DNA from 3 places in the Bacillus sp. NPDC094077 genome. Region 2 is predicted to be linked to each of the others. Evidence: riboswitches for the same ligand, from Rfam matches in the RefSeq annotation. Region 2 holds a riboswitch; each other region holds the start of a gene.

Region 1 (3,289 bases), on a different contig from region 2:
TTTCACACCCATTTCCAGCAATTTATCGACTAAAAGAGCTCCTTGTATATCCCTCTCTACGATACGATATCCGAAACATTCAATACCATGTGACAATCTTTTCGTTTCCACATAGAATTCATTATCTTCAAACACAGTACCTTCTTCTGTTATCTCAACAATTTCAAGTGGATATTTCACATGTGTCGTACTTACCGATAATGCTACTTCAATAAATTGCTTAATTCCTTTTGGTCCGTACACTGTTAAAGGTGTAGTCCCTCCTTGAAATGAACGACTACCTAATAAACCAGGCAATCCAAAAATATGATCACCATGTAAATGGGTAATAAATATTTTTTCAATGCGGCGTGGACGTACAGATGTATATAATATTTGATGTTGCGTCGCTTCACCACAGTCAAATAACCAAGTCTGTCCTCGTTCTTCTAACAATTGCAAAGCAATTGCTGAAACATTCCTTCCTTTCGAAGGAACACCTGCGCCAGTTCCTAAAAATACAAATTCCACTTTCTTTCCTCCAGCTCTTTATATAATCTATCTCTCATCTTACGGAATGTTATTTCAAATGGCAAATCGAATTTACATAGCCAATCATCTAGACAACTATATAACACGAACGTTATTCTTGAAAAACTTAGCAATCGTTCGTGTTTTATGTTAAAATGATTATACTACATTTTAAGGGAGCGTTTTATTATGAAAGAAGTATTTCGTTTACAAACTGATTTTTCATCTTCATTTGATCGCTGGGTAAGTTCTTTCGTGTCTGATCACCCAGCACAATTAGAATGGACGACTTTAAAAGAATTAATCCATGAATATACAACATCACATACGAATGAGACGTTGCCAACATATATTTCTTCAGCTTTAACATATTACGCACAACGCGTTTCAACAGCAAATAACTCAGAGATTGTTATTTTTGAAAACCATACAATCTCTTAATCTATTATAAAAAGCACTGGTTTCAGTGCTTTTTATTTATATCCATTAAAACATTTATTTTCCCACCTTATTTACAATAAAAATACCCCTTATTTCCTACTATATGGCCATCATGAATCTATTTGATTTTTCAAAAAAACAGATTAAAAAGATATTGACACTACAAAGTTTCAGTGCTAACATTCAACATGTAATTGAATATGGTCTCTGTTAGGTGAGGCTCCTGTATAGAGAAACGCTGCTGCCCAAAAATGTCGAGAGACGCCAATGGGTCAACAGGAAAGGTCGGAATGAAGGCCTTTTTTAACGTAGCTGGTTTCAGTACCTATGCTATACAGTGCTAAAACTCAACGAGGGAGAGGTGCATGTATTTTGTCATACAAAAAAACTGTTTTTATCTATGTTCACTAACAGGCTTTCGTGTGGACTCTTTTTAACTGTGAATTCAGACCTTTACTCGTTGTGAGTAAAGGTCTTTTTTACGTCTTTATGCACCTTACTATGAAACAAACATAGCATATTCAGAAACTATTAAATTGTACAGAGGTGAGGAACAGTGGCAATTGATGATTCGGCCCAGATACCCATATGTTTTACGTTAATATTTCATCATGTAGGTAGGAAAGAAGCTGTTCCTCCTAATTTTAAATAGTCGAGTAACAGATTGTTTCCTCCTTCATGACAAAGGAGGAACTACCGATGTTAAATTTACAAAGACAAGAAACAAAGCATGCTTATGATCAAAATAGCATGAAAACAAATAACAAATTATTAGTGGAAATTGCAACACAAGATGTAAACTCTGCGTTAAAAATTCTAGAAACAACACAAGATGGACTCTCTAAACAAGAAGCGACTCGTAGACTTTCTTTATACGGTCCGAACGAAATTGCTCATAATAAAACATCGCCATGGTATATTCAACTTTTGCTGGCATTTAAAAATCCATTTATTTTTGTTTTATTGGCACTTGGAGCACTCTCTTTTTTCACAGATGATATACAAGGAACTCTTGTCGTATCTGTAATGGTACTACTAAGTGCAACGATTCGTTTTTCCCAAGAATTTCGTTCTCAAAAAGCGGCAGATAAGTTAAAAGCTATGGTTCGAACAACTGCAAGCGTCTTTAGAATAAACGGGTTTATACATGAAACAAAAAACGTGACAAATTTAAATCGAAACCTTACAACAGAAATTCCAATTGAAGAGCTTGTACCTGGAGATATCATCTCACTTTCAGCCGGTGATATCGTTCCGGCTGATGTGCGTATCTTATCCGCTAAAGATTTATTTGTAAATCAATCTTCTTTAACAGGAGAAGCACTTCCAGTAGAAAAATACGAAAACTGCTACCATACAGAAAATAAACATATATTACCGAAAAGCATGAAAAATAATTACAATCCGCTTGATATGGAAAACCTTTGCTTCATGGGAACAAATATTGTTAGCGGTAGTGCAAAAGCTGTAGTCGTCTCAACTAGTACAGACACTTATTTCGGTTCTTTAGCAAAGAAAGTAATTGGCAAACGTGCAGAAACAAGCTTTGATAAAGGAGTAAACAAAGTAAGTTGGCTCTTAATTACGTTCATGCTTATTATGGCGCCTATCGTCCTTCTCATTAATGGTTTCACAAAAGGTGATTGGCAAGAAGCTTTCTTCTTCGCTATTGCTGTTGCAGTGGGTCTTACACCTGAAATGTTACCAATGATTGTAACTGCTAATTTAGCAAAAGGTGCCGTTAACATGTCTAAACAAAAAGTAATTGTAAAGCAGCTAAACTCTATTCAAAATCTAGGGGCTATGAACATTCTTTGTACTGATAAAACAGGTACATTGACAGAAGATAAAGTGGTGCTTGTTCGCCATTTAGACCCTAATGGGAATGAATGTAATCGCGTATTACAATTTGCATATTTAAATAGCTTCTATCAAACTGGATTGAAAAATTTAATAGATAAAGCTGTTATTGAGCATACAGAGGAAAATCATAAATTCGACCCTTCAATGTTTCAAAAACTAGATGAGATTCCATTTGATTTTGCTCGCCGTCGTATGTCCGTCATCGTCAAAGACATTTCAGGTGAACATACAATGGTTTGTAAAGGGGCGGTAGAAGAAATTTTATCCATTTGTAACTACACTGAAATGGATGGGCAAGTTATTCCACTTACCGAGGAAATGCGCTCAAATGTTAAACAACTAAGTGAGACATTGAATAGTGAAGGTATGCGTGTCATTGCTGTAGCCTACAAGAAGCATAACAAGCCAAATCATAAAGCTTATACAGTACAAGATGAATCGGTTATGGTTCTTGCTGGATATATCGGATTTTTAG
Region 2 (3,289 bases):
ATCTAAGAGTTGTTGGGTAGAATAATTTCCTGTTATCATTTGTCCAAACTTTGTTAGACCCGTAATAATTGTAGGGGTATTTCTATCCATATTTGTATCAATGGCTTCCCCATTTTCTATTACTATTCCAGTTGCAACATTTCCTCCACCTCTTCCTGTTTCATCAGCGAATCCACTTGCATTCACAGCAACAAGTGCATGATTACGTTTTGCCATTACACTAATTTTTTCTCCCCTTTTATCACCTTGTGTCCCTTGATGACTAACAAGTTTAACATTGAAAGGGTTACTAATAGTAACTAATTTTCCTTCAAAAAGAAAGCGACTATCTTTGTTACTTTTAATCGTTTCTACATCAATTTCTAATGGCTGATTTTTAAATTCTTCTAATCTTTTTCCTGCTATTTTTTTATAAATAGCCTCATCACTATTTGACCATCTTGGGTGATTAATTCGATCCTGCAGTTCATCAAGTTCCTTTTTGGATAGGAATGTATATTTCGCATATTGTGGATGCTGAGAAGTTAGTATACTCCCAGCAATTGTTCCCCGAAGATCTCGGCCATAGTTTGTGCCAAATAATATCCCTATTCCAATAAGTATCAAAATAGAAAAAAGGATTAAAATTCTTTTAAAGATTTTTCTTAGGTGTTTCATAGTTTTATCCTCCAGCATTAATTACATTCAATGAATCCTTTAAAATATTATTTACCTAAAGATACAAGTGTTTGTTTTCCTCATTCCTGAGTTCTCCACTATGTCTTAGCAAGCAAGCTGAAATACTTATCCTCCATTTCGTATTTATTTCAGTGTATATTCACAAATTTAATAACGTTTTTGCAACCATGAAATAAATTACTAACCCTGTTCCGTCAACAAATGTTGTAATGAATGGACCGGAAACGACTGCAGGATCTAATTTTAATTTTCTCAGAATCAAAGGTAAAACAGCTGCAACAAGAGAGGCCCAAATAACAATAAATAATAAAGTGATTGCCACAACTTGTGCAACTTCTGTTCCAACACCTAACATATAAGCACGAGTGAGCCCAGCTACCCCAAGTGCAAGTCCGAGAAGCATACCTATTGCAAATTCTTTTTTCATTACACGGAAAATGTCTTTAAATTTCACCTCTCCGATACCAATTGCACGAGTAATTGTTGCTACAACCTGTGTTCCTGTATTCCCTCCAGTACCTACTAATAATGGAACAAAGAAAGCAAGGGCAACTACTGTTTCAATTTCGTCTTCAAAATACTTTAGTACTGTACCTGTATATGCCTCAGCAACAAATAGAAGCAATAACCATGGTAGACGTTTGAAGAAAATGCTCCAAATACTAGATTCAAAGTAAGATTGATTTAATGGTTCACTTCCGCCTAACTTTTGGATATCTTCTGTAGCTTCTGCTTCCATAACATTCATTACGTCATCAAATGTTATAATGCCAATCATCTCATTATTTGCTGTTGTTACGGGTATTGCTGCTAAATTATAATTCAGTAGCTTTTTTACAACTTCCTGTTGATCAACCTCAGCGTGTACTGAAATCATCTCTTGAATCATGATAGTAGATAATATCTCTTCATCTGCTGCTAATAATAACTCATGTATGGAAACGATTCCCTTTAGATGACCATGACTATCAAGAACATAAATATAAGATATCGATTCTACATTTTCAGAATGTTCCCTAATGTACTTCAATGTCATTTTTACTGACCAATTCCCTCTAACTGCAACAAAATCACTTGTGACAAGGCTTCCTGCGGTTTCAGGTTTAAAAGCCATTAATTTTTTTACGTTATGTTTTGTAATTTTATTTAGATACGCCATTAATTTAGCTTGTTTTTCCGGGTGAACCGCTAGAAGTAGATCTACTGTTTCATCAATCGGTTGTAAATTTAGTAACGTTTTAGCTTTGTTTTCAGATAAGTGAATTAAGATATTATATTTTTCTTCTGTACTCAAATGTTGAAGAATTTTTGAGCTTTTTAATACAGGTATCTTATCTAGTAATATGACTTGATCTTCAATTGAAAATCGTTTTACTTCTTGCGCAACATCATACGACGGATGTCGTAAAACTTTCTCTGCATCCAAGTTATTTTGGGTTACAAGTAATTCATTTAATAATTTCTTCATGTTAACTCCTCCTCATATTGCTAAGAGAGACTCTAGAGTTTCATGAGTGGTTTTGTGTTATTTTATCTGTCTAAAATTTTTATTTGAGCATTAATAGTTACATTGCAATCAATTCATTATTTAGAACTACCTCCTTTTTGAATATAGACAAGATAAAAATAAATAAAATTAAACAGAAAAACCTTTACTCAAAAAGGAGTAAAGGTTTTTTACAATACAAATAAATGATTATTAAGACAGCTCTGCCAAAATCGCAGAGGTGCCTTTCTATCAAATCGTATACCACTCCCTCGTTGAGTTTTAGCACTGTATAGCATAGGTTTTTATAACCAGCTACATTAAAAAGGGCCTTAATCCGACCGTTCCTGTTGACCCATTGGCGTCTCTCGACATTTTTGGGCAGCAGCGTTTCTCTATACAGGAGCCTCACCTAACAAAGATTATTGAATTACTTCAAAATTTAAACCAGAATTTAATATTTGTCAACTAACTTTCGATTCGATTCATAAAAAATTATTTTATAGAGAAATGTAATTCAATTCTATTGCAAATTTAAAATTCTACTTAAAAGATATAAAATTTAAATACAATTAGTTTGAAGAAATGTTATAAAACAAATGAGATTTCGTATATGAAACTTATTGTTTACGATTCATTTTTAACTTTATAGCAGAAGTTGAATCATTATTCATTCCGTACCTCAAAAGAACATTCTTCAAAAAATCTTCTTTTATGATTAAAATCTTCTTTACTGTTTATCAAATTTATATGGTTAAACTACTTAATCAAACTATACACTACAAGTCGAAAATATGTATCTATACGAGATGATTAAATACATTTTCTCACATCATTTCTAAAAGATTTATAAAGCAATAAAGAATATAAAATTAGCAAGACGTTTACTTGACAGGCAAAAAAAAAGTATTTATGCTTGCTACACGAAACAAATACATAAAATTTATATTGCTAAACCTGTTAGGTGAGGCTCCTATACAAACACAGGCTATTGCCCAAAAATGTCGAAAGACGCCAATGGGTAGAACAGGAATTGTCGGATTAAGGCTTTTCTTAAGATAGCTAAGTAATGAATTTCCATTGCTTTACGTTGTATAGTGCCAAAGCTCTACTAGGGGGAGAAAA
Region 3 (3,289 bases), on a different contig from region 2:
GATCCGAAGGCAGGACATATTCCTACAGCAGTAAACCATTTTTGGAAGGATGGAATTCTAGAATCAGGACAATTTAAAAATGAAGCCCAGCAACAAGAACGATTCCAAAATCTTTCGAAAGATAAGGAAACAATTGTATATTGTGGTTCTGGTGTTACAGCATGTCCAAACGTCATTGCATTAAAATTAGCAGGATTCCAAAATGTTAAATTGTATGCAGGTAGCTGGAGTGATTGGATTTCTTATTCAGAAAATCAAATTGCAAAAGAAGAAGATTAATCACTTGCATGCAAAAATAATTTGTATTAAAATAAGGTCACAAGCAAGAGATTGCTCGAAAAAGATTGTATTTTACACATTGAAAACAATGTGATAATATAACGACAAGTCAATAATACATCCTGCGGTGTGCGTAACTTATTTATGTCTAAAACCGATGTTAGTTATACGGAAGCTCAATATTTAGCGACCATCATCAAGCCTTCCTTGTGGAGGAAGATGTACGGTAACTGTGAGGGCATCCACCTGCGAGTAGCGGGTTTTTGGACATTTACGAGGAGCGGCACGTGCGGGGGGTCTTATTTCAACTAACATTATATAAAATTCCTACGGTGTACGTAGCTTATGCATGTCTTAAACCAATAAGTATAATACGGAAGTTCGATATTTAAATGTAGATAACAAGCCATCTTTTTAAGAAGGAAGTTACAAACATTTGTGAGAACATCCACCTGTGAGAGCAGGTTTATGGACATCTAGAGAGAACGGCATATGTGGGGCTAAATAAAAACCTTACGTTTTATACGTAAGGTTTTTTGTTGCATAAATATATCGATATTATCTTGATTCACCTGTGAAGTTTCCATAATAAATATAGCACTTTCGGTCTTCATCAACCTCTCTTGAAACTAAGGTGAACTCCATATGCATTCCGTCTCGCTTAATATATATAATATCTAAATGGAGAGAGGATAAAATTTCTTCATAATTCCATATATCTTTACTTTCTATTATTTTGGAGGAGGATTCCTTAAGTTCTCTAACCTCAAAGCCTATGTGGGAGTATAGGATCTGAAGGATTATTTGAAAAAACTCTGATGTGTTCAACTCATTTAAATAGTCAAAGGATGAACAGGAAGTATATGACTGTAATACACTAGAGGGAGTCATTGTAATAAGGAAAAGTTTCCATACAAAGTGTTGACATCTATTTTAAATAAGAGTAACATTTTCTATGTAATGAAATAAGTCTCTGTTAGGTGAGGCTCCTGTATAGAGAAATGCTACTGCCCAAAAATGTCGAGAGACGCCAATGGGTCAACAGGAATGATCGAATTAAGGTTTTTCTTAACGTAGCTGGTAATGTACCTATGCTATACAGTGCTAAAACTCGGCGAGGGAGAGGTCTGTAGATTTCTAATTGTATTAGGAATCGTTTATTTGTGTATGTAATGACCTTTGCTCTTTTCGGAGTAAGGGTCTTTTTGTTACAAATATATGAGTTGTTTCATAGTATAGACTATAACTAAAAAATAAACGAGGAGGTGAGGAGCATGTCAAATTCTGACTCGGTTCCGTTACCCATATACTTCAAATCAAAAATATATGATGTAGGCAGGAAACGACTTGTTCCTCCCTCTATATTTATCATAATGTAGCGTTTATATACATATTTAAGCGCTAGACGCTTTCATGGTAAAGTTGATAAATTGAGAAACAAAGCGTTTCTTCCTATGTTGTAAAGGAGGAGACGATAATATGTTATATGCAAACAAAACTGTGGGTAACACGTCATATAAACTAAGTAAAAAATCAATGAAAGAACAAACGATGCTTCAAAAAAATAAAGATTTATTAATTGAAATCGCAACAAGAGATGTAAAATCTGTATTTGCGTATTTTAAAACAACAAGAGACGGATTATCTATGAAAGAGGCGCAAAAACGTATTCAAGTATACGGCCGAAATGAACTCACTTCAAAAAGAGCGCTTCTTGCAGAGGTAATGATGAAGTTAAGCGGAATGATTCCAGGTCTTTCGAAACAACATGTGCGTGATGAATTACAATGCGAAAAAATTACTGTGTCTAGAGTGGAATGTTCTAGTAATGCAGGGCTAAACACTGAACTGAAAATGATGGAGATACCAGTACAAGAGCTTGTACCTGGAGATATGATTTTTCTTTCAGCTGGAGATACAGTGCCAGCAGATGTACGTATCATTTATGCAAATGATTTATTAGTAAATGAGTCTGTGCTAACGGGAAACGACGCGAGTATAGAGAAATTTGAGAGTTGCTATCATCTTGAACGTAAACGATTTATTCCATTAAAACGGATGAAAGATTATAATCCACTTGAGCTTGAAAATGTATGTTTCAAAAGTACGTATATTGTTAGTGGAAATGCAAAGGCTGTAGTTGTTTCGACTGGAAAGAATACGTATTCAGGAATACTGCATACTTGTTGTAGTAGAATGTCTTAATGTGTTAATGATGCTAAATATACAAAAACAATGTATAATAGACAAAGTTGAGCAAAAACGTAGAATGGTAATCTACTTATATAACCTTACGTGATAACGTGAGGTTATTATTTTTTTAATAGGAGAGGAATTATGAAAAAAGTATTATTAGTTGATGGTATGGCACTATTATTTCGTGCTTTTTACGCAACAAGTGTCTATGGACAGTTTATGAAACGACAAGATGGTACCCCAACGAACGGGATTCATGGTTATATGAAGCATTTATTAACAGCTACGCAAGCAATCGAACCAACACACATCGTAACGTGCTGGGATATGGGAAGTACGACATTTAGAACGGAATCGTTCTCGAATTATAAAGCAAATCGTGCAGCGCCGCCAGAAGAATTAATTCCGCAATTTGATCTAGTACAAGAAATGACTGCAAAATTATCGATTCCGGTCATCGGTATGAAAGGATATGAAGCGGATGACTGTATCGGTACGCTTGCAAAACAATATTGCAATGAAGCGGAAGTTTATATTTTAACAGGTGATACAGATTTACTTCAACTCGTTGATAACAGCGTTACAGTTATGCTTCTGCGCAAAGGAATTGGAAATTACGAGTATTACACACCAGAGAAAATTATGGAAGAGAAAGGTGTAGAACCATGGCAAATCGTCCATGCGAAAGCGTTCATGGGAGATACGAGTGATAACTATCCAGGTGTAAAAGGTATCGGTGAAAAAACAGCGTATAAGCTGATTCAAGAGCACGGAACAGTACCAGCTGTACTAGAAAATGTAGCATCATTAACGA

Evidence for each region. A riboswitch is a leader RNA that binds a small molecule or an ion and turns the genes downstream of it on or off. The one in region 2 is predicted to bind magnesium.
Region 1: linked by a shared signal. The riboswitch ahead of mgtA (magnesium-translocating P-type ATPase) and the one ahead of mgtE (magnesium transporter) in region 2 are both predicted to bind magnesium.
Region 3: linked by a shared signal. The riboswitch ahead of ACQKNR_RS11465 (cation-transporting P-type ATPase) and the one ahead of mgtE (magnesium transporter) in region 2 are both predicted to bind magnesium.

The regions. Positions count from the first base shown of each region.
Region 1 covers NZ_JBNNUF010000001.1:660,047-663,335, forward strand. The annotation lists gene rnz (ribonuclease Z) at 1-510, opposite strand, end outside; gene ACQKNR_RS03365 (DUF3932 family protein) at 700-951, shown strand; M-box (ykoK) riboswitch at 1,151-1,318, shown strand; gene mgtA (magnesium-translocating P-type ATPase) at 1,651-3,289, shown strand, end outside.
Region 2 covers NZ_JBNNUF010000033.1:1,301-4,589, forward strand. The annotation lists gene ACQKNR_RS28385 (phosphodiester glycosidase family protein) at 1-657, opposite strand, end outside; gene mgtE (magnesium transporter) at 818-2,146, opposite strand; M-box (ykoK) riboswitch at 2,424-2,591, opposite strand; M-box (ykoK) riboswitch at 3,114-3,289, shown strand, end outside.
Region 3 covers NZ_JBNNUF010000003.1:521,172-524,460, forward strand. The annotation lists gene ACQKNR_RS11445 (sulfurtransferase) at 1-279, shown strand, start outside; RNA gene ssrS (6S RNA) at 396-579, shown strand; RNA gene ssrS (6S RNA) at 601-784, shown strand; partial or broken gene ACQKNR_RS11460 (hypothetical protein) at 838-1,093, opposite strand; M-box (ykoK) riboswitch at 1,245-1,408, shown strand; gene ACQKNR_RS11465 (cation-transporting P-type ATPase) at 1,759-2,484, shown strand; gene ACQKNR_RS11470 (5'-3' exonuclease) at 2,617-3,289, shown strand, end outside.